2 regions of the Exiguobacterium sp. SH0S7 genome follow, and region 2 is predicted to be linked to the other one. Evidence: riboswitches for the same ligand, from Rfam matches in the RefSeq annotation. Region 2 holds a riboswitch; the other holds the start of a gene.

Region 1 (12,078 bases), 380 kb from region 2:
CATCCGTCGGGCCGGGTCGGTACGACGACAGATATTGTCCGTGCCGTTACGTACTTGATCGATCCGATGAACGATTTCGTGAACGGACATAACCTCGTCGTCGATGGTGGAATGACAAAGAAAATGATTTACGAGTCTTGATGAAGTTGGCTGATAGGACGATTACCCTATATTTTAAATGCGGAAGTGAGTGATAAGTCCTAGTCATGGGTATAACAGGAAGGAGTGAGTAAACAAATTTGAAGGGGGAAACGTCGTGCACCAGCTGATCGAAGAGGCTTTGCGCTTTGCGGCCGTCCGTCATGACGGGCAGTTTCGCAAAGGGACAAACATTCCGTATGTAACCCACCCGGTCGCCGTCTCGATGTTGCTCGTCGAAGACCGGCAGCCGATTCCGGTCGTAGCGGCGGGACTGCTCCATGACTTACTAGAAGACACGCTGACGACGGCCGAGGAGATTGAACAACAGTTCGGACGAGAAGTCGCCCGGTTAGTCCAAGCCGTCTCGGAACCGGGGAAGCATCACTCGTGGGAAGAACGTAAGCGGATGACGATTCAGAAAGTGCATACGCTCCAGTATGACGAAGTTGCGCTTCTAGCGGCAGACAAGTTACATAATCTGCGCTCGATCCGACTCGACATTGAGCGTGAAGGCAAGCAGGTGTGGGGACGGTTCAAGCGACCGCTTCGTGATCAGTCTTGGTACTATCATGAGCTGCTCCACGCGCTCCAACCTTTTAGTCAGACGACAAGTTTGATCGAAGAGTTTGAGATTGAATTGAATCTGCTGTTCTACGGTGTCGAAGAAGACCGTGACGAGAAGCTGAACAAACTGTTCGATGTGATCGGCCATGGGTTCCACGAAGACGATTGGCTCCAAGAGTCGTCGACGCTTTGTCAAACTGCTTACGAGTTGAACGAGTCGATGCGGGAAGGCTATCGTCATGGCTCTGAAGCGGAAAGGCTTGAACTCGAAACGTTGAAAGACCAACTGCAAGACAGCGGTCTTAGACAAGACTTGTCAATTCCCATCTTGCAAGCAATCAACGAATTATCTTACCGGGCCGCGCTCCGGTCTGAGGACGTCATCACGTTGTTGAAGTGAAATGATTGTCAAGTGACCTTGAACGTGTTATATTCGTCGTGAACATGAGAAGGGGAGTAGCGACCACGAACGTGGTCGATGGGTCGTCATTACGGTGCGTATGCACTCGGTCCATCGAGCTTCTTACCAAGTCCGCAAGACCTTTTTATGGATGCTTTTTTGGCGTCCATAAAAAGGTCTTTTTGAATTCATGAAAAGGGGAGAAAAATCTACATGGTATTTATTTATTTTATTTTGGCCGCTGCGATTACAGTGTATGCTGCCATAAAATTATCGACGTACGCTGATGTCATCAGTGAGAAGTCAACGATGAGCGGGATGCTCGTCGGGACGGTCTTGCTTGCGGGTGCGACGTCACTTCCGGAAGTGACGACGAGCGTATCCGCCGTCTTGATCAACAACCCGGATATTGCGATCGGGAACATGCTCGGTTCGAACTTGTTCAACATCTTCATTTTGGCAATGTTCGATCTATTTTATCGTCAAAAGCGATTGTTCAATGACGCGAGTCGAGACCATCTATATACAGCCAGTCTCGGATTGATGTTGACGCTCGTCACGATGGTCGCGCTCATCGTCCGGATTGATTATACAGTACTAGGAATTGGCATTGACGCGATATTAATTGCCGTCTTGTATGCGATTGGGATTTATTATATCGGGAAGCGCCCCCAAGAGCCGACGGCCGAACGAGAAGTCGAGCAAGAAGTCGGTGCGAGTGTCACGGATACGATTTCAGTGAAACAAGCCGGCGTCGGGTTCGTTATCGCGGCACTCGTCATCATGGCTGCCGGGACGGCGCTGTCGATCACGGGTGACCAGATTGCTGTCGTCACGGGACTCGGCTCAAGCTTCGTCGGTAGTTTCTTGATTGCGGCGTCGACGTCGCTGCCTGAAGCGGTCGCGGTATTCGTCGCTTTGAAACTCGGTAACGTCAACTTGGCGTTCGGCTCGATCTTAGGGAGCAACATCTTCAACATGCTCATCATCGCGATGTCGGACGTATTTTATCAGAACGGGTCGATTTTAGCGGATGTGTCGGCATCGCACTTGGTCACGGCGATCGGGATCACGATCCTATCGATCTTGGTCATGTACAGCGTGCTTCGCAAAGAAGTGACATCGAAAGTCAGATACGCCATTCCTTCGATTCTCGTCGTGTTCGTCTACGCCGTTTCTTCATATCTCATCTTTACCGGATGAATCATCAACTCGTCAATTTGACGTGATGGCATAACGCCATCACGTTTTTTTCTTGTCCCGGTATCACTTTCGTCTGACTGGGGTATAAGAGGAGGGAAGGAGGGGTGACGATGCAAGTGCATGCCGTGGAACGTTTAGACGACTATGTCGTATTAATACCGGCCTATAACCCTGATCAGGCGCTCGTCACGCTGGTCCGGGAGTTGAAGGACAAAGGGTTCGTCCATGTCATCGTCGTGAACGACGGCAGTGCCGATACGTGCCGTGCCGTGTTCGATGACGTAAAGCCGGAAGTTTCGACTGTGCTCGAGCATGAACAAAATGCCGGCAAAGGCGCAGCGCTAAAGACCGGGCTCCGCCACATCGTCGATGCGTACCCTGAGACGACCGGCGTGATCACCGTCGATGCGGACGGACAACATCTGCCGGCGGACGTCCGTAACCTGTACGATGAAGGGGTGAAGTGGCCGCATCATCTGATCATGGGCTGTCGTGATTTCTCGTCGCCTGCGATTCCGTTCCGGAGCCGGTTCGGCAATCAAATGACGAGATTTGTCATGTTGCTCGGCAGCGGTCTCCGTCTGAACGACACACAGACCGGACTGCGGGCGATTCCGCTCCGCTATGTCAAGCAACTGATCGATATTCCGGGCAACCGCTATGAGTTCGAGATGAACATGTTGACGTTCACGAAACGATTGCAAGTACCGATCCATCAAACACCGATCGAAACGGTATACGTTGACGAGAACGCGTCCTCACATTTTCGTCCAGTCATCGATTCGATTCTCATTTATCGCATGTTTTTGGCCTATTCCTTATCATCAGTCGCTTCATTCTTAATGGACATCGGCGTCTACGCATTGTTGATCTTCTTATTGAATCCATGGTTCGAAACAGTCCATGTCATCGTGGCGACGATTTTGGCGCGTGTCGTGTCCTCATTATTCAACTATTACGTCAATCGGAAAGTCGTCTTCAAATCGACAGCGAAGCGCTCGATGTTGAAATACTTTGGGCTGGTCGCTGTACAGATGGCGCTGTCGGCGAGTCTCGTCTACGTGTTGTTCCTGCTGTTCCGGGACGGTGAGGTCATCCTCAAGGTCGCCGTCGACAGTGTATTGTTCGTATTGAGTTACTACGTCCAAAAAAGATGGATCTTCAAACGCTAAAAGGCCCGACAGCTGTCGGGCCTTTCGTCAATAAGCGAGCGTTCCGAGTTTGACTGACGTGTAGCGGTGCAACTCGCGCACGTCGGCGATCCCGGTCTTGATCATCATGTCGCGTATGAGCAGGGCGCAGACGCGGGCGTCCTCGGCGGCATCGTGGTGGATGAACGGGACGTTCAAATGCTCGGCCATCGTATTCAACTTATGGTTCGGTAGCCCCGGGTAGAGCTTGCGGGACAACTTGACGGTGCAGCCGTATTCAATCGTCGGGAAAGTGAACAAGTCGTACTTGGCGATCGCCTTACGGAGCGCACCCATGTCAAACGCGGCGTTATGGGCTATGACGACGTCGACGGCGTTCAATGTCGGATAGAGCTGTTCGAGCACTTCGGGCAATGTCGGGGCATCCCAGACGTCGCTTGGGCGAATTCCGTGGACGCGAATATTGCCTTGGTCAAAGTCTTCCTCAGGATTGACGAGCAATTGGTTCGTCTCGACGACTTCACCGTCTGTCAGTAGACTCCAACCGACAGAGCAGATGCTCCGACTGTCGCGATTGGCCGTCTCGACGTCGATTGCTAGAATAGAATGTGGCATAAAAGTTCCTCTCTTCGTTAAAAATCTGTACAAAAAAAGTCTAACACAAGGTTAGACGGTAAAGCGATCATGCGGCCGAGAGATGCCGACACGCCTCGGCGCAGCGCAAGCAAGCCTCAGAGCAACGTTGGCAATGGTCGTACAAGTGACGCCCGCATTCGACGGCACACGTATCACACACTTGCGCGCAGAGCGCCGCGATCGGTCTTGTGAACGCCGAGTCGGTTTCGAGCGCGTTCAAGGTGAGTGTGGCGACTTCGGCACATTCTTTCGTCAACCGGATACATTCCGAGACCATCAGCAGGTCTTCTTCTTGTAAACATTTCGAGAAGCAATGGTTGCTCGCCCGGATACAATCGATCACGGCCAAAATCGTCTCTTCGACAGAGGTTCGGTTCATTGGAAGTCCCCCTTAAGATAAATGATGTCTTACAATCATTACCCGGTTCGTGTCGACTTAAACCGAGGCGGGGACACAAAAAAGCCGGCCCACATCAGTGGACCGACTTAAGGAATGGAGCATAGCGGGCTCGAACCGCTGACCTCCACGCTGCCAGCGTGGCGCTCTCCCAGCTGAGCTAATGCCCCGTTGGAAATTATTATATCATTCTAATAAATGATTTGGCAATAAGAAAAACGAAAGAACTTTGAAAATCATTTTTTTGAAGTTTAATGGACGTTAGAGCTGGGAAAAATAGATAGGATGTTATATTAAGAAAGCAGGTGCAACGTATGGAGATGATTTTGTTGGCGCTACTGCCCGCACTCATGTGGGGGAGTATCCCGCTTATCGTATCTATTGTCGGCGGCAAGCCGATTCAACAATTAATCGGCACGACGATTGGCGCGATGGTGATGGCGGTTGTCATCGCGCTCGTCTTCAAGCCAGAGTTCACGACGCTCGCGATCGTGACTGGTTTCATATCAGGTGTGTTCTGGGCGCTTGGACAATACCTTCAGTTCCAGTCGTTCCAAATTTTAAGCGTCTCGAAAGCGATGCCGATCAGTACAGGGATGCAGCTTGTCGGGACATCACTGTTCGGGGTCATCGTCCTTGGGGACTGGAAGACATCGACCGAGCTATGGCTCGGCTTCTCGGCCCTCGTCTTGATCATCATCGGGGCCGTCATGACGTCATATCAACAACATAAAGAATCCGACAGCAGTAGTGCTTTGAAAAAAGGGCTACTCGTGCTCCTCGTTTCGAGCATCGGTTACGTAACGTATGCTGTCCTGACCAACTACTTTGAAGTGGATGGCATCACCGCCATCCTACCGCAGTCACTCGGGATGTTCATCGCCGCGCTCTTGTTCAGTCTTCGTGAAAAAGATGTGAAAAAGTTTGATCCGAAAACGTTCAAGAACATCTTCGCCGGGCTTGCCTGGGGGATCGGGAACTTCGGATTGTTCGTCTCAAGCGGAGAAGTCGGCATCGCGACGTCGTTCGCACTGTCCCAATTGAACGTCGTCGTCGCGACACTCGGTGGCATTTACTTGTTAAAAGAAGAAAAGACGTCGAAAGAACGCGTCTTCGTCTTCATGGGGATCGGTCTGATCGTGGTCGCTGGATTCATGTTAGGGCTTGCCAAGAGCTAAAAAAAACGACGGGCATGAGGCCCGTCGTTGTCAGCTTGTCCACGTCTGGTCGATGAACTCGTCACGGCCAGATTGTTTCCGGTCCGCTTTATAGTGGGCCGGATTTTTTTTATGATAATCTTGATGATAGTCTTCGGCCGGGTAAAAGACGTCAGCCGGTAAGATTTTCGTCACGATCGGTTGTTTGAACTTTCCGCTCGCGGCGAGCGCGTCGCGGCTCTGTTCTGCTTTCACGCGTTGTTCTTCCGTATGATAGAAGATGGCTGGCGCATATTGTTGCCCGCGGTCTTGGAACTGGCCGCCGTCGTCGGTCGGGTCCGTCTGAATCCAATACAGTTCGAGCAAGCGCTCATATGTGAACTGAGCCGGATCGAACGTGATCTCGACGACCTCGTAATGACCGCTCGTGCCGGTTTTCACTTGTTCATACGTCGGGTTGTCGACATGTCCCCCGGTATAACCGGATACGATGCCTTCGATTCCAGGTTGTTCCTCGAACGGTGTCACCATGCACCAAAAACAACCGCCGGCGAATGTAGCTTTTTCCAAAATAAAATCCCCCTTGTGTTCATTCCAAAAAAAGCGCCCATGTCATCGACATGAGCGTTTTGTCATATCGTCCAAGGCGATGCCTTGCTGGAAGTAGCACCTTGCCGAAGCAGGTTGCTGTGAAGTCGTAGAGCCAGGTCTCTCGTTCACTCAAGATATCGATATGTAGTTGGTGACAGCATCATATCATCTGTCTCGTTTAAACGTCAACGATTTGGTGTGCGCCGAAGTTGAAATAGCGTGGCACCAACAATCAAGATAATGAGGGCGATGGACGCAGGGAATGCCCACGGCAAATCATCCCCAAACAATTGTAGAAAGAACAGGGCGAACACGGACAGTAAAACAAGGATGTAAGAGCGGGACATGGCTACCTCCAATAACGTTTCTTCTAGTGTATCAAGTTGCACATCCAATGGCGATAAAAAGAAGGGGATTCGATGCATTAAGCGAATACCGAATAACATTGCCTATAAGGAGGGAATTGGATGCAAGACTTATTTGAACTAGACATCGAGACCGCACAGCGCGGATATAAAGAAGGGACGTTCACGGCCCGGGACGTGACGGCCTACTATTTGACACGGATCGCTAGCTTGAACGATAAACTGAAAGCGGTCATCCAAGTGAACCCGGACGCGTTGTTCGAGGCTGAGGCGGCTGACCGTGCCTACCGACGCGGAGACCGGCTGCCACTCCTCGGTATTCCCGTTTTACTCAAGGACAACATCGAGACGGCGGGACTCATGAGGACTACTGCCGGCGCCGTGGCGCTCGAGCATCACTTTGCCGGTCGTGACGCTGAACTCGTCCGTCGCCTCCGTGAGCACGGGGCGGTCATTCTCGGCAAAGCCAACTTATCGGAATGGGCCAATTTTTTGACGGAGGACATGCCGAACGGATGGAGCGGGGTCGGTGGCCAGACGCTCAATCCGTATGGTGACAATCTCGACGTCGGCGGTTCGAGCTCGGGTTCGGCGTCAGCGGTCGCTGCGAACTTGACGATGCTCGCTGTCGGCAGCGAGACGAGCGGGTCGATCATCCACCCGAGCGTCCATAACGGCATCGTCGGCATCAAACCGACGGTCGGGCTCATCAGCCGGAGTGGGATCATCCCGATTTCGCGGTCGCAAGATACGGCCGGTCCGATGGCGCGGACGCTCCGCGACGCGGTGCTCGCACTAGAAGCGATGTGCGGGGAAGACGACTCGGACCCGGCGACGACACATCTACCGGCCGGTCCACCGTACCGGACGTGTCTCGACGAACGTCAAGCCGTCGGCATGCGCGTCGGTTTCGTGAAGGCGGAACTGTCGGATGAAGAACAGACGCTCTATCAAGAGGCGCTGGCGTTACTCAAAGCGAGCGGGGTCGAGCTCGTCGAAGTCGACCTGCCGTCAAACGACGGACTTGACCAAGGCGACGTCCTCTACCATGAGTTCAAGCTCGGGATCGAGGCGTATTTGGCGACGACAGCGCTCCCGTATGAAACGCTCAAGGACTTGATGGACTGGAACAAGCTTCACCCGGAAACGATCCCGCACGGACAAGTTACGTTCGAGAAAGCGAATCAGTTATCAGGGCGTTTGACCGAGTCGAGCTACCTCGAGCGACGCTTAGCCGACGTCCGGCACGCGAAAACGGACGGCCTCGATCGTTTATTGATGGAACAAACGCTTCACGCCCTGGCGTTGCCACACGACTTGAATTACGATATGGCGGCGAAGGCAGGGCACCCGACGGTCACGATCCCATACAAGCTCAAACAGAGCGGGGCACCTTTCGGGCTGTCATTCACGGGTACGAGCTATGCGGAACGAGACCTCATCCGTATCGCCTACGCGTTCGAACGCCACGTGACGCGTCCGATCCCGCCTACGCGTTCGAACGCCACGTGACGCGTCCGATCCCGCCTATGTAAGAACGTTGCACCTGTCGCTCACGTCCGCTACAATGGTACGTATGCGGATTGAAGAAAGGACAGATTACAATGAAATCATCTATATATGGGCTGACATTTGATCAGCTGTCGGACGCTTGCGTATCTTGGGGATACAGTGCCTACCACGCCAGACAAATATGGGACTCGCTTTACATCGACCGTGTCAGACGGCTCGACGAGATCGCGGTTCGTCCCGAAGTTCGCGAACAGCTTGAGGCGAACTATGCGCTGACGACACAAGAACTGTTCGTCAAACAAGAAGCGGGTGACGGCACGGTCAAATTCTTACTTAAACTGCACGACGGGCATTATATCGAAACGGTGCTCATGCGCCATAAGTATGGACGTTCCGTCTGTGTGACGACACAAGTCGGGTGCAACATCGGCTGTAGTTTCTGTGCGAGCGGCCTCTTGAAAAAAACACGCGACTTGACGGCGGGCGAGGTCGTCGAACAGATCATGACCGTTCAACACTATTTAGACGAGGTCGGTGAAGATGACCGCGTCAGCCACATCGTCGTCATGGGAATCGGGGAGCCGTTCGATAACTTTGATAACTTGGTCGACTTCCTCCGTGTCGTCAAAGACGAGCGCGGTCTCGCGATCGCTCCTCGTAAAATCAACGTCTCGACGAGTGGGCTCGCCGACAAGATCTACAAGTTCGCTGACCTTGACCTGCGCATCAACTTGGCCCTCTCTCTGCACGCGCCGAACGATGCGCTGCGGACGAGAATCATGAAGATCAACCGGGCGTTCCCGCTCGATAAACTGATGCCGGCAATCCGCTACTACGTTGAGAAGACGAATAAACGGATCACGTTCGAGTACATCTTGCTCTCGAAAGTGAACGACTTGCCAGAACATGCCGAAGAACTCGCGGCGTTGATCGATGACATCAAAGACAAGTCTTACGTCAATTTGATCCCATACAACCCGGTCAACGAGCACATCCAGTACGAACGGAGTACGACCGAGGACATCATGGCGTTTTACGACGTCTTGAAAAAACGGGGCATCAATACGGGCGTGCGTCTCGAGCACGGGACCGATATCGATGCGGCGTGCGGCCAATTACGCAGTAAACAAATGAACGTCGAAGGCGCCAAATAAACGAGCGCTCCGGATCGGTTTCGATTCGGAGCGTTTTTATCGTGCCCGGGCGTATAATGCGTCAGACGAGAAATATCTTTAAACATTTTTGTGAATGATGAATAGTCCTTACCCCCTCAGGGAATAGTCTTTTGATATCAAAGCAGAGAGTGGAGGCAATTCAATGGAGACAGTAAACGCTACGTTATGGATTCGAGTCAGAAACACGCTCGGGGAAGGGCCTTGCTGGGACGCTGAACTGAAGCGGTTCTACTGGGTCGATATCGAAGGGCACGCGCTCTGGTGGTACGATGAGAAAGAAGATGAATTATCTTCGTTTGATATGGGACAGCAGGTCGGGTTTGTCGTCCCTAAAGTGACCGACGGCGTGATCGTCGGATTGAAGGATGGTATCTATGAGTGGGATGAAACGTCGAAACAACTCGATAAACTCGTCGAACTTGATGACCCGGAGGGTGTCCTTCGCTTCAACGATGGGAAAGCCGACCCGTACGGTCGTGTCTTCGCCGGGACGCTCCACTTAAAAGACGAGTCTGAGCAGGCGACGTTGTTCCGCTTGAACCGCGACGGCACGACCGAGGTCATGTTGAGCGGATTGACGTTATCGAACGGGTTGACGTGGTCACCTGACCATACGTCGTTTTACCATATCGATACGCCGACCGAGACGGTTCGCAAGTTCCCGTTCGATTTGAAAACGGGCACGCTCGGGGAAGGTGAGGTCGTCATTGATTTCAAGAATGAGGACGGGTTCCCGGACGGCATGACGTCGGATGAAGACGGCTTTTTATGGATTGCCCACTTTGCAGGCGGGCGCGTCACGCGGTGGAATCCGGAGACGGGTGAAAAAGTGCTTGAAGTCATCGTCCCGGCGCCGAACGTCACGTCGTGTAGTTTTATCGGGGATGACTTAAAACAATTGGCGATCACGACGGCGCGCGAAGGCATGGACGACGAGGCGCTCGCCGCTCATCCGGATGCGGGTTCGGTCTTCAAGATCGATACGGACGTGAAAGGGATGCCACTTTATCGGTTTGGACGTTAAGGAGGGACGGCTATGGTGAAGCGATTGCTCGTGCGAGCGGGAATCGGATTGGCACTAGCGGCGGTGGCTCGGGTCGGGATTCAAAAGATATTGGACGACCGGGCCCGGAAAGAAGACCATACGTATCTTGAACCAAAGTGGGACGAGACGCCGAGTGTGGATGCCGATAAGGATGATGACGAGGTCGGATTGACGCAACTCGATTCGATTTACCGGGCCGAGTGGCAGGCGAACACGTATCCTCGCTCCGAGGCGGAACGGAAAGCATTAGAAGAATAACCGGTACGAAGAACATATCCAGAGCTTTTTCTTCGGCCGTCGAGGCCTCAGAAAAAGACAAATGGCCGCTAGATGGCGCCCCGACTCCTGCAGGAAAGCAACCCAACGGAGACCGAGCAGCGACGCGAGTCGCGATGCGGCTCCGGGATTCCCTGCGGAAAGCATGGGCGCCATTGAACGAGCGATTCTATTGATGTTAGTCAACAAGCTGAACACGCTCCTTTTGAGCGTGTTTTTTTTGTTGACAACGGACGTAATCCCGTTCATTATCTAAAAAGTAATGATTACGATTTAAAGGTGGTATACATCATGAAACGAATTCCGATCACAGTCTTGTCCGGATATTTAGGAAGTGGCAAGACGACGTTGCTCAATCATATGTTGAACAATCGGGATGGTAAAAAATATGCCGTCATCGTCAACGACATGAGCGAGCTGAACATCGATGAGCGATTGATTGACGGGGCAGGTTTTTCACGGACGGACGAGAAGTTGGTGGAGCTGTCTAACGGCTGCATCTGCTGCACGTTGCGAGAAGATTTACTCGAGGCGGTCAGCGAGATTGCGAACGACCGACAGCTCGACGGCATCATCATCGAGTCGTCAGGCATCTCGGAGCCGATCCCGGTCGCGCAGACGTTTACATATGCGGATGACGCCTTGGGTATCGACTTGACGAGCCGTGTGTATGTTGACGCGATGGTGACGGTCGTCGACGCGTATCGATTTTTAAAAGACTTCAACTCGGGCGAATCACTGCATGAACGGAAACAGGCTGTCGACACGGGTGATGTCCGGGAAGTCGTCGACTTGCTCGTCGATCAAGTCGAGTTTGCCGACATCATCGTCCTCAACAAGGCGGACCGGGTCACGGAACCGGAACTGCACGAGATCGAAAGTCTGTTGCGCGCGTTAAACCCGGCGGCGCGACTTCTGACAAGTACTTACGGCAACGTGCCGTTGTCCGACCTGTTAGACGTGAACTTGTTCGACTTCGACCAGGCAATGCATGCCGCCGGATGGATCCAAGAGCTCGAGACAGACGACCATACCCCTGAAACCGAAGAGTACGGCATCAGTTCGTTCGTCTATCGCCGCCGCCGTCCGTTCCACCCGGAGCGTTTACATGCGTGGATCGAACAGTTCCCGGAAGAAGTCGTCCGGGCCAAAGGTTTTTTATGGATCGCCTCACGGAACGACATCGCGTGCCTGTTCTCCCAAGCGGGGTACGCGTCGACGCTCGAACATGCCGGGCGTTGGCTCGCGACGCTTCCTGACGCGGAACGAAAGCAGATGTTCGCCGCCGAACCAGAGCTTGAGGCCGATTACATCGAGCCGTACGGCGACCGCCAGACGGAGCTCGTCTTGATCGGTCACCGAATGGACCGAGTGCGCGTCGAGCTCGAACTTGACGCCTGTCTACTGTCAGACGAAGAAATGGCGTCAGACTGGACAACGTTACGGGATACGCTTCCAGGAAACG
Region 2 (12,078 bases):
TAGCGTGGGTCGTAACGCAAATGGATGAGCTCCATCGGTTGATCGTACACTTCTTCTTGAATTCGGTTCAGTTCGGTGAACGCTTGGTGGCTTAAGAACGCGATCGCCTGCTCGTTCGAACTCTCGACGTATAGCTCGATCGGCTGCGCCTTCCGCTCTTGGAGATGCGTCAGCAGTTCCGCCCCAAGTCCTTGGCGATGGTGAGCCGGATGAAGATAGAGACGAAGCACTTCCCACGTATCACCGCGGTCGATCGCATGGTAAAACCCGATGACGTCTCCTTCGGCCTCACCGACGATGAACAACTGTTCTTTCGCTTCTTCACTCGAACCGATGGCCCGGACGATCTCTTCTTGTTGATAGGCGCGCTCCATCACCTTAGACCGAACGTCATCTGTCACACTGATGGTCGCAAGTGCGATATCTCGAATCGTGGCGGCATCTTCTGGTACGGCTTCCCGCATCTTCATAACAGCTTCCCCCTTTTGGCCAATCTAGTACTATCATTCCCCATCACGTAAAAAATATCCTGCCCTTCTATTACTTTTTCGTGTCGAAATAAAGCAGAACGTTATTTTCTATTTTAACTAGGGTATATGAGTACCAATGCCAACTTACAAAGGAGTGTTTAGATATGGAACCAACATTACAAAACGATCCACATGCAGCTAACGCTAACAACCCGAATCGCCAATTCGACCAAACCAACTCGGGTGGTCCTAAAATCAATGTCGTGACCGGGATGCTTCTCGGTGCGCTCGTCGGTGGTCTGATCGCCCTACTTAGCTCGTCGAACCGTGAGACGACGAAACAGTCGCTCACGAATGCGAAGTCGTCTGTCGGCGGTCTCGTCGACACGATCAAAGAAGATCCGGCCGGTAAAGCGTCTCAAGTCATCGAGCAAGTGAAGTCGGCGTCAGGTATGATTCAAGAAGTGTCGACCGATGTGCAAAACGTCTATGAAAAAGTTGTCGGTGAAGTCGACACGGTCAAAGAAGACGTGAACAAAGTCGTCGAGACGGCCCAGGAAGCAAAATCAGATTTACAAGATATTGGTGAGAAAGTCGTCGAGGCGAAAGATACGGCACTCGGCAACGAGAACACTACGAACGAAAATAAACCACAAGCATAATAAAAAACGACCTTTCTCGCGAAAGGTCGTTTTTTTATTGCTTATGCGAAACGTTTTGCGCCTTCTTCAAGAACTGCCGCTTTGTCCGTCTGCTCCCATGGGAGTTCAACGTCTGTGCGGCCAAAGTGTCCGTAAGCTGCTGTCTGTCTGTAGATCGGGCGACGAAGGTCGAGCATCTTGATGATGCCGGCCGGACGAAGGTCGAAGTTCTCACGGATGAGTTCAACGAGTTCAGTCTCGCTCAATTTACCAGTGCCGAACGTGTCCACCGCGATTGAAACCGGGTGTGCGACACCGATCGCGTATGCAAGTTGAACTTCCGCTTTGTCAGCAAGTCCAGCTGCCACGAGGTTTTTCGCCACGTAGCGGGCCGCGTATGCTGCCGAACGGTCAACTTTGGTAGGATCTTTACCTGAGAACGCACCACCGCCGTGGCGAGCGTATCCACCGTATGTGTCGACGATGATTTTACGTCCTGTGAGACCTGCATCACCTTGTGGTCCACCGATGACGAAACGGCCAGTCGGGTTGATGAAGTATTTTGTCTCGGCGTCGATGAGTTCAGCCGGGATGACTGCTTCGATCACGTGTTCTTTAAGGTCCGCTTGGATTTGCTCGAGCGTGATGTCTTCTGCATGTTGTGTCGAGATGACGATCGTATCGATACGGACCGGGTTGTTGTCTTGGTCGTATTCGACAGTTACTTGTGTCTTACCGTCTGGACGAAGGTAAGCGAGCGTTCCGTTTTTGCGAACTTCTGCCAAGCGACGTGACAATTTGTGAGCAAGTGAGATCGGGAGCGGCATGAGTTCAGGTGTCTCGTTCGTTGCATAACCGAACATGAGGCCTTGGTCACCGGCACCGATCGCATCGATCTCTTCGTCAGTCATTTGACCTTCACGAGCTTCGAGCGCTTGGTCGACACCGAGGGCGATGTCTGCCGACTGCTCGTCGATTGCTGTGAGTACAGCACAAGTCTCAGCGTCAAAACCATATTTGGCACGCGTGTAGCCGATCTCACGAACAGTTTCACGTACAACTTTCGGGATATCCACGTAAGTCGATGTCGTGATTTCACCAGCTACGAGCACGAGACCTGTCGTGACAGACGTCTCAGCCGCAACGCGGGCGTTTGGATCTTCAGCCAAAATTGCATCCAAAATCGCATCTGAGATTTGGTCACAAATTTTATCCGGATGTCCTTCAGTGACGGACTCCGAAGTGAAAAGTCGACGGTTCAAGTTTGACATTTCGAAAAACCTCCTATTAATAAGGGTGATGTGTGGACGGTACTCGTTCCCCTTACGCGTTGCTTTGGGACGGTAATGAAAAAAACCTTTCGCCACGTTCAATGGGAAAGGTTGAATCGTTCTTCCTTACCCTCTTATCGTTCGAAGCTGTCGCTTCGCTTCAGGATAGCACCTTTTCCGAAAAAGACTACAGGATCGGACGGTTGCTGGGCTTCGTAGGGCCTTGTTCCCTCCACCGCTCAGAATAAGAGTATCCGTTACGAACACCATCATATAAATGCCATACCGTTCTGTCAAGCGTATCTGCTTAATTTGTAAATTTCTTCGTAATCACGGAAATCATTTATGTTTGTGAAATATCAAACATTTTTTTGACGGTTTCCGTTTTTTCACTCCCCGCTTATACAGAATATGTTAGAATGTCCTTGTAAGAAAGCGCTTACTTTAAAGGGTAAAGAAATGCTTGTTTTTGATTAGTGTGTCACATATAATAAAAATGTCATACTAATTAAACGCGGAAGTATGCGGATTTCATCCACATCTATTTAGGGGAAAGGTGGGATTCAGGATGGCGACTACGCTCCTGAAAATCGAAGAATTAATTAAGGGTGCCGATGTATTACGGAACTTAACCGTTCCAGAATTGGTGGAAGAAGCCATTCGTAACGGTGAAGGCGTACTGACGAAAGACGGGGCTTTATCGGTCAGTACAGGGAAATTCACAGGGCGGTCACCGAAAGACAAATTCGTCGTCCAAGATGAAGTCAGCAACTCGTTAGTAGATTGGGGTCCGGTCAATCAGCCGATCGCAGAAGAAAAATTTACCGCTCTTCTCGACAAAGTCCTCACCCATCTCGAGACGAAACAGAAGCTGTATTATCTCGAAGCTTCGGCTGGAGCAGATGAGCACTACACGTTACCGGTACGCGCCATCACCGAGTACGCATGGCACAGCTTGTTCGCGAAGCAGTTGTTCTTGCGTGAGTGGCCGACAGCCGGTGCGTTTGACCCGTTCACGGTCATTTATGCGCCGAGCTACAAAGCCGACCCAACAGTTGACGGGACGAACTCAGAGACGTTTATCCTCGTTTCGTTCGCCAAGCGTACCATTCTGATCGGGGGAACAGAATACGGCGGCGAAATCAAAAAATCAATCTTCTCGGTCATGAACTTCCTATTACCTGAACAGCACGTCTTGTCGATGCATTGCTCGGCTAACGTCTCGGACGCCGGGGAGACGGCGCTCTTTTTCGGACTATCGGGAACGGGCAAGACAACGCTTTCGGCCGATACGGAACGTCATCTCATCGGTGACGATGAACACGGTTGGTCACCAGACGGCATCTTCAACATCGAAGGCGGTTGCTACGCCAAGACAATCAACTTATCGCGTGAGAACGAGCCGCAAATTTATGACGCCATCCGTTTCGGCTCGTTGATTGAAAACGTCGTCTTGAACGAAGACCGCTCAGCAGACTACAAAAACATCTCGCTCACCGAGAACACGCGAGCAGCTTACCCGATTCAATTTATCGATAACGCGATGCTCCCTTCACGGGCCGGCCACCCGAACACGATCGTCTTCTTGACGGCCGATGCTTACGGGGTGCTCCCGCCGATCAGCAAGTTGACGAAAGAGCAAGCGATGTATCACTTCCTATCAGGCTACACGTCAAAACTAGCCGGGACGGAGCGCGGCGTGACCGAGCCACAAGCAACGTTCTCGACTTGCTTCGGCTCACCGTTCTTGCCGCTCGCCCCGGAACGATACGCCGACATGCTCGGCAAGTTGATCGAACAGCATAACGTCGACGTCTATCTCGTCAACACGGGTTGGACCGGCGGAGCTTACGGTGAAGGTTCGCGTATGAAGCTCAGCTACACACGGGCCATGGTGAACGCCGCGATCAACGGTCAATTGCGTGACGTCGACACTGTGAAGCACGACATCTTCAACGTCGACATCCCGGTCCATATCGACGGCGTCCCACAAGACGTGCTCAACCCACGTGACACTTGGAAAGATGCCGCTCATTACGATGTCGAAGCGCGAGCGCTCGCCTTGAAGTTCCAACAAAACTTTAAACGATTCACGAAAGCGAGTGAGAAAGTCATCGCGGCCGGGCCAATCGTCTTTTAACTCAAAATGACTAGTACCCCGCTCGGGTACTAGTCATTTTTTTGTCGCAAGCGCCAACATCCAATCCATCGCTCGGTCCGTCGTCTTCCACTTTTCCCAGAACGGGAGCTGATGGGCGAACGGCAAGATCCAAAGCTCTGCTTGCGAACCGATCTTGTCAGCGAGGGCGGTCGCATGACGAAGCCGGACTTGCTCGTCGTCCGTCCCATGGATGAGTAGCGTCGGCGCCTGCCAGTCTTTGAAGAGCGGAGACCGTTCGACATACGCCTCATGGACCGTCTCCGGGTCCCCCCCGGTCATCCGGCGCAACATCTTCCGCATCGAACGCTGTTCTTCATACGTCCACTCCAAATTCGTCACACCCGCCCACGATGTAACCGACGTGACGGGACGTTTTGATGCGAGCGACAACGCCATCATGCCGCCACGGGAAAAGCCGAGGGCGTGGATCGTCTGGTGCGTCCGGCTAACGCGGTCATACAGAGACACGACGTCCTCTAAATCGGCGCCTCCGAAATCCTCTTTCCCGGTCCCTCCGTGGTTCCCGCGATAGACCGGCGCCACGACATGGAACCCTTTCGCCGCGAACTGCATCAGCCGAGGCAACCGGACGTCACCGATCCTCCCAGTGCCGCCTCGTAAATAAAACAGCACCTGGCCGTTCGGACGTTTTGGCGTGATCGTGTAGGCGACGACTTCTTCCCCGTCACTCGTCTCGTACCAACCTCGATGCACGGGATATCCCGCATAAGGAGGCAGGACGTCGACGCGATCAAACCAACTTTTTGTCATGGAGTACTTTCATCGTCTCGGGCAACACTTTATCTTTCATCATGAAACTGTAGCGGCCGTTACGGAGCAGGTTCGTCGGTAACGTGTCCAACAAGACGGCCCCGTCGGTCTCATCGACGGCCGGATGATCCTCGAACCGCTCGATCTCCGCAAAATAAATATTTTTGATGACGGTGTCGCCACGCCCGAGCACCCGGTACTGCCCTAAATAATGGAGTGTCTTGACGACGCCTCCCGTCTCCTCGTACACTTCCCGAATCGCCGCGTCGTCCTCGTGTTCGCCGGGTTCGACTTTCCCTCCCGGAAATTCGAGTCCGCGCTGCTTGTGCTTCGTGAGCACCCATTTGTCCGCATAGCGGGCGACGACCCAGACGTGCAGCGGCGTATCCGAAAACGGATAGTGCTCGAAGCTCAACTCGACTTTATTGTGATAGTAGTCCGTGAATGTCAACATAGTCCATCCCTTTCTTTCCCGTGTCTACTCTCACTTTACCTTGTCTCACGCTAGTTTCAAACAAAAAAATAGGCCCGCCGAGGCGGACCTACAACAAATCATTGGTTTAAGCGCTTTTCAAGCTCAGCTTTTTGTTCTTCATAACCTGGTTTTCCAAGCAACGCGAACATGTTCGCTTTATATGCTTCAACACCTGGCTGGTTGAACGGGTTGACTCCGAGAATGTAGCCGCTCATCGCGCACGCCTTCTCGAAGAAGTAGAACAAGTATCCGAGATGATATGGCGTCATCTCTGGCAATTCGACGACGAGGTTCGGCACGTTTCCGTCCGTGTGGGCGAGGAGCGTTCCTTCTGCCGCCTTGTCGTTGACGAATTGAATCGTCTCACCGGCAAGGAAGTTCAAGCCGTCGAGGTCTTGTGCGTCTTCCGGGACGTTCAACGCGTGACGGACGTTCGTGACACGGATGACCGTCTCGAACAAGTCGCGGCGACCTTCTTGGATGTATTGTCCCATCGAGTGGAGGTCAGTCGAGAAGTCAACAGCCGCCGGGAAGATCCCTTTGTTGTCTTTGCCTTCCGACTCGCCGTAAAGCTGTTTCCACCACTCTGATACGTAGTGGAGTGCCGGCTCGTAGTTGACGAGAAGTTCGATTGATTTACCTTTCGCATACATGGCGTTACGGACGACCGCGTACTGATACGCCTCGTTCTCTGAAAGTTCAGGTGAACTGTAGGCATTTTCCGCGTCTCGCGCACCTTCCATGAGGGCATCGATATCGATGCCTGCCGCCGCGATTGGAAGCAAACCGACTGGTGTGAGGACAGAGAACCGTCCACCGACATCGTCCGGAATGACGAACGTCTCGTAACCTTCTGCATCAGCGAGCGTCTTCAAAGCGCCACGGGCACGGTCTGTCGTCGCATAAATGCGCTCGCGTGCGCCATCTTGGCCGTACTTCTCTTCCATGAACTGCTTGAGGACACGGAAAGCAATTGCCGGCTCTGTCGTCGTTCCCGATTTTGAGATGACGTTGACTGAGACTTCTTTGCCTTCGAGTACTTGAAGCAACTCCGTCATGTACGTTGACGAGATGTTGTGGCCCGCGAAGAAGACTTGCGGGGCGTTACGCTCCTCTTTTGACAATACGTTGAAGAATGAATGTTGAAGCATCTCGATGGCTGCACGAGCGCCGAGATACGACCCACCGATTCCGACGACGACGAGGACGTCCGAGTTGTCGCGGATTCGTTCAGCGGCCGCTTTGATGCGTGCGAACTCATCCGTATCAAAATTCGTTGGAAGGTCGACCCAGCCTAGAAAATCGCTGCCGGCACCGCTCCGGTCGTGGATGACCGAATGGAGTGCTTTCACCGTTTCTTGCATTTGATCGACTTCGTGTTCCCCGACGAAAGACAGGGCGTTAGAATAATCGAAACGTACTGTTGACATGGCATTTCCTCCTTTAAATCGCTCATCTAAGAGCCATACATGACTCATCATAAACGGAAACGACGGATTCGTTCAATCATTATTGCAAAATAGGCATCAAATCGCCTTATTTGCTCAATTCAAGAATCGCAGCCACGTCTTCGCGTTCGAGTGTACGGAAACGTCCGAACGCTCCACGTTTCATCGCTGAATCAAGGATCGCCTCAAACGTCGATTCGTCGATCTCATAGTCACGGAGTGAACTTGGCGCACCAAGTTGGTCGAAGAAAGCACGAACCGCTGTAATCGTACGCTTTGCCGTCTCAAGGTCTGTCGCACCCGGTTCGACGTCGAACACTTCTGTCCCGAGTCGTGCGAACCGTGCCGCGTTGTCTTCTTCAAGGACGTGCTCCATCCAGCGTGGGAAGAGGATGGCGAGGCCGCCTGCGTGCGGGATGTCATGGACAGCCGAAACGGCGTGCTCGATGTTGTGCGACGCCCAGTCGCCAGAAGCGCCCATCTGCAAGACCCCGTTCAAGGCGATCGTGCCTGCGAACAAGATGATGGCACGCAAGTCGACGTTCTCTAAGTCGTCGACGAGCTTCGGTGCCGACTCGACGACCGCTTTCAAGACGCCTTCAGTCATCCGCTCTTGAACCGGAGCGTGGTTCGGGTGGAAGTACTGCTCGAAACAATGGCTCATCATGTCGACGATGCCATAGATCGTTTGGTCTTTCGGCACCGACACAGTATAGCGCGGGTCGAGGATCGAGAACGTCGGATAGACGAGCGGGTGGCCCCAACCATATTTCTCTTGCGTCTCCCAGTTCGTGATGACCGAACCGGAGTTCATCTCAGAACCTGTCGCCGCGAGCGTGAGAACCGTTCCGAACGGTACCGCTTCAGTCGGGATATGGTCACGGAGGACGATGTCCCATGCGTCGCCGTCATACGGAATCGCTGCCGAGATCAATTTCGTGCAATCGATGACTGAACCGCCGCCGACCGCGAGCAAGGCGTCGATGCCTTCTTCGCGTGCTTTCGTGACCGCACGTCTCACCGTTTCGATCCGCGGGTTCGGTTCGACACCTGAGAAGTCGACGAACTCGATGTCCGCTTTATTTAATTCAGCAACGACTTCCTCATACGTCCCGTTCTTCTTGATGCTCCCGCCTCCATAGACGAGCATCACTTTCTTCGCGTCAAGCGCTTTGAGCTCCCCTGTGAGCTTCTCGATCTGATGCGTCCCGAAGATCAATTTCGTTGGGTTTTTGTATTCAAAGTTGTGCATAAGTCATCCTCCTTCAAAAATATGTAACACCTACACTATATACCCTGTTTTTCTGGATTGAAAAGTGATTAGCCCTGACTGTATATGCGGTCGATGATTTGATGAAGCAGGACCGCCTGTTCGGCCTGCTCGTATGACGGCTCACGCCGACACGCCTCAAGGAAGGAGCGAATCTGTGTCGCGTACGGATCGTCTAACGTCAAATGAGCCGGCGTCTTGTCAAACAGAGCGCCATGTTCTTCTGTATGGATCGTGAGCGGGAACAACGACGCCCCGCCGGCTGTCCCGCGCAATTCCACGTTCATCGTATCCTTCGGCCCGATGTTCGCCATGAAGCTCGCATCTAAAAATAGTGAGGCCCCGTTCTCGAACGTGACCATCGCTCGGGCCGTGTCTTCAACCGAGAAGTTGTCGGCGTCCCAGTCCCCCATCAGACCGACACCCGGACGCGTCCCAAGATACTGTCCGACGTGACCGACCACGTCGACCGGTTTCGGATAATCCATCAAATAGAGGGCGAGGTCGAGCATATGTACGCCGATATCAAGCAGCGCCCCGCCTCCTTGAAGTTCTTTGTCCGTAAACACGCCCCAACCCGGGATGCCACGGCGCCTTAGGGCGAGCGCGGTCGCCGCATAGATGTGACCGAGTTCATTTGAGTCAATCAAGCGTTTCAGCAGTTGCGTGTCCGTCCGATACCGGAAATGGAAGCCGTAGTGGAGCGTCCGGTTGGCCCGCTTGGCCGCTTGTAGCATCTCGTCCGCCTCACGCTCCGAGATAGCCGGCGGTTTCTCGCAAAGGACGTGACAACCGGCATCGAGCGCTTCGATGACATGGTCTTTATGCAGGGCGTTCGGTGTGCAGACGCTGACCGCATCAAGCTGCTCATTTGCGAGCATGTCCGCTACCGTGTCATAAACCCGTTCGATCCCGAACTGACGGGCAACCGCCTCCCCGCGCTCCCGTGTCCGGTTCATGACCGCGACGACGTCCGCCCCGGCCGCGATGTAATGCGGGATGTGTGCGTTTGTGGCGATACCGCCCGTCCCGATGATTCCAATTCTCATGTTAATCTACTCCTTTCTCTATCTCTTTCGGGAACGTCTCTTCAATTTCCTGTACAAAAAAAAGGCGACCTATTTGGAATAGGCCGCCTTTCATCACTTACTTCTTGAAGTTCGTGTTTTTGATCCAGTCTTCGAGCTTGTCCTTGAGGACTGTGAAGCCTGGCGCTTCTTCTTGCTTGAAGTTTGAAGCTTCGTTGCGGCGTGGTGCGCCACGACGAGCTGGCTTAGCCGACTTCTCGCGTTTTGGTGCTTCTTGTGTCGCTTTCATTGAAAGCTTGATTTTCTTAGATGCTTCATCAACATCAAGAATTTTCACTTCAACTTCTTGGCCGACTTGAACGTACTCGTTCACGTCTTTCACGTAGTCGTGTGAGATTTCAGAGATGTGGACAAGACCTTGTGTCTCGTCGTCGAGTGCGATGAACGCACCGAAAGGTTGAATTCCTGTTACTTTACCTTTTAAAACTTGATCTTTTTCGTATTTTGCCATTACAAACACTCCTATGCTAAATTCATCAACTTACTATAACATACTTTTTTCGATAAAGTGTAGAAAATAGTAAAAAAGATTATTTAGGATTATTTTGACGTTTCAAAGTCGCACCTCAGGGTAAATACAAATCAAGCAAGACTTCAAGTATTCCCCCCTGATTCCGCTAGGCTAACGCCTAGCCCTTTTTTTGTTTTAAGATGTCGCAAACGTCCATTGCTAGCCGATTTCATAGACGTCCCTACTAGCCATCTCGTCCAAACTCATCGCGAATCGACCGACCGATATCCCCAAGTTCATCGCGGTCGGATCGTACGAATGTTCAAGGTTCGGGTGCCTCACTCACTTACCTTCTATTCCGCCCTCAATCTCGACCCCATAATCTATATTCACACGCCACTTTCGTATATCTTCCCATTTTATGTTACATCGTTCAACCCATTTTAGAATAATCGGTCGATATTCGGTCGTGGGCGAGGCGCAATCACCATTCACCTTATCGCTAAAACGTCAACAGACCCTCATCGCTGAGAGTCTGTTGACGTTGCCAGTTCAAACTGTTTCATAAACCGATCGATACGGCGGATCGCTTCTTGAAGCTGCTCGATCGACGTCGCATAACTCGCACGGACAAAGCCTTCCCCGCTCGCCCCGAACGCATTGCCCGGAACGACCGCCACTCGCTCTTCAAGCAGTAACCGCTCGGCGAACTCCTCGCTCGAAAGCCCAGTATGACGGATGGACGGGAATGCATAGAACGCACCACCCGGGACGTGGGTCGGGAGACCTGCGTCATTTAACGCCTGGATAAAATAGTTACGACGCTGGCGATAACTCTTCACCATCTTCGGGACGTGTTGGTCACGGCTGCGCAGCGCCTCGAGCCCTCCGAATTGGACGAGCGTCGGCGCACACATCATGCCGTACTGATGCACTTTAAGCATCTCACGCGTCACGACTTCCGGCGCGCATGTGAACCCGAGGCGCCATCCGGTCATCGCGAACGCTTTTGAAAAACCGTTGACGACGATCGTCCGCTCACGCATGTCGTGGAGCGTCGCGAAGCTCGTGAACGGAGCATCGTAAGACAGCTCCGCGTATATCTCGTCGCTCACAACCCACAAATCGTGTTTCGTAGCGAGTTCCGCGATTTCGGCGAGTTCGTCGCCCGTCATCGTCGCGCCGGTCGGGTTCGACGGGAAGCAGAGCAAAATCGCTTTCGTCCGTTCCGTGATCGCTGCTGCGACGTCTTCCCGATTCAAGCGAAACCCAGACTCCGGACGACAAGCGACTGGGACGACGGTTCCACCGGCTAATTCAATGAGCGGCCCGTAGGAGACGAAAGCTGGCTCGACGACGAGAACCTCGTCACCTGGGTTCAATAAAGCACGGAAGGCGATATCGAGCGCCTGAGACGCCCCTGTCGTGACGATCAATTCGGTCGCCGGGTCATACGTAACGTCAAAACGGTCGGTCATGTAACGAGCAATCGCTTCACGCAGCTCGAGCAGACCCGCGTTGGCACTATAAGCCGTATAGCCTTGCTCGAGTGCCGCGTAGCTCGCTTCGCGGACGTTCCATGGCGTGATGAAGTCAGGCTCTCCCACCCCAAGAGAGACGACATTTTCCATCGTCTGTGCCAAATCGAAGAAACGGCGAATGCCAGACGGCTTCATCGAGACGACTTGATTCGATAGCGACTTCATGGCGTAATGTTCAACCGTTTGTCTTCGACTTGTGGGGTGAACAAAATACCGTCATGCTTGTACGTCTTCAACTTGAAGTGGGTCGTCGTCGACACGACCGAGTCAAGCGGTGATAGTTTGTCCGAGACGAACGACGCCACGTCTTGGAGCGAATTCGCCCGGATGACGACTTGCAGGTCGTACGCGCCCGACATCAAATAGAGAGCCGTCACTTCCGGGAAGCGGTAAATCCGCTCCGCGACCTCGTCAAACCCGCGACCTCGCTTCGGTGTGACTTTGACGTCGATGAACGCCGTGACATCGTGACGGTTAATCTTCTGCCAGTT

The links. Region 2 has a riboswitch for S-adenosylmethionine ahead of metK (methionine adenosyltransferase). Riboswitches for the same ligand answer to the same signal wherever they lie in the genome.
Region 1: another riboswitch for S-adenosylmethionine. It lies ahead of msrA (peptide-methionine (S)-S-oxide reductase MsrA); the one in region 2 lies ahead of metK (methionine adenosyltransferase).

The regions. Positions count from the first base shown of each region.
Region 1 is NZ_SJVA01000001.1:102,678-114,755, reverse strand. It holds gene EVJ22_RS00620 (SDR family NAD(P)-dependent oxidoreductase) at 1-141, shown strand, start outside; gene EVJ22_RS00615 (HD domain-containing protein) at 257-1,105, shown strand; gene EVJ22_RS00610 (sodium:calcium antiporter) at 1,319-2,308, shown strand; gene EVJ22_RS00605 (bifunctional glycosyltransferase family 2/GtrA family protein) at 2,419-3,480, shown strand; gene EVJ22_RS00600 (3'-5' exonuclease) at 3,508-4,074, opposite strand; gene EVJ22_RS00595 (four-helix bundle copper-binding protein) at 4,142-4,474, opposite strand; tRNA gene EVJ22_RS00590 (tRNA-Ala) at 4,590-4,662, opposite strand; gene EVJ22_RS00585 (GRP family sugar transporter) at 4,807-5,670, shown strand; gene msrA (peptide-methionine (S)-S-oxide reductase MsrA) at 5,701-6,219, opposite strand; SAM riboswitch class I at 6,282-6,381, opposite strand; gene EVJ22_RS15525 (hypothetical protein) at 6,426-6,587, opposite strand; gene EVJ22_RS00575 (amidase family protein) at 6,708-8,117, shown strand; gene rlmN (dual-specificity RNA methyltransferase RlmN) at 8,210-9,271, shown strand; gene EVJ22_RS00565 (SMP-30/gluconolactonase/LRE family protein) at 9,435-10,316, shown strand; gene EVJ22_RS00560 (hypothetical protein) at 10,329-10,595, shown strand; gene EVJ22_RS00550 (GTP-binding protein) at 10,905-12,078, shown strand, end outside.
Region 2 is NZ_SJVA01000001.1:479,103-491,180, forward strand. It holds gene EVJ22_RS02495 (GNAT family N-acetyltransferase) at 1-470, opposite strand, end outside; gene EVJ22_RS02500 (YtxH domain-containing protein) at 635-1,132, shown strand; gene metK (methionine adenosyltransferase) at 1,174-2,382, opposite strand; SAM riboswitch class I at 2,514-2,633, opposite strand; gene pckA (phosphoenolpyruvate carboxykinase (ATP)) at 2,951-4,522, shown strand; gene EVJ22_RS02515 (alpha/beta hydrolase family protein) at 4,556-5,314, opposite strand; gene ytkD (RNA deprotection pyrophosphohydrolase) at 5,295-5,768, opposite strand; gene EVJ22_RS02525 (glucose-6-phosphate isomerase) at 5,867-7,219, opposite strand; gene EVJ22_RS02530 (iron-containing alcohol dehydrogenase) at 7,326-8,489, opposite strand; gene EVJ22_RS02535 (Gfo/Idh/MocA family protein) at 8,558-9,556, opposite strand; gene yugI (S1 domain-containing post-transcriptional regulator GSP13) at 9,654-10,046, opposite strand; gene EVJ22_RS15650 (hypothetical protein) at 10,266-10,388, opposite strand; gene EVJ22_RS02545 (aminotransferase) at 10,568-11,752, opposite strand; gene EVJ22_RS02550 (Lrp/AsnC family transcriptional regulator) at 11,749-12,078, opposite strand, start outside.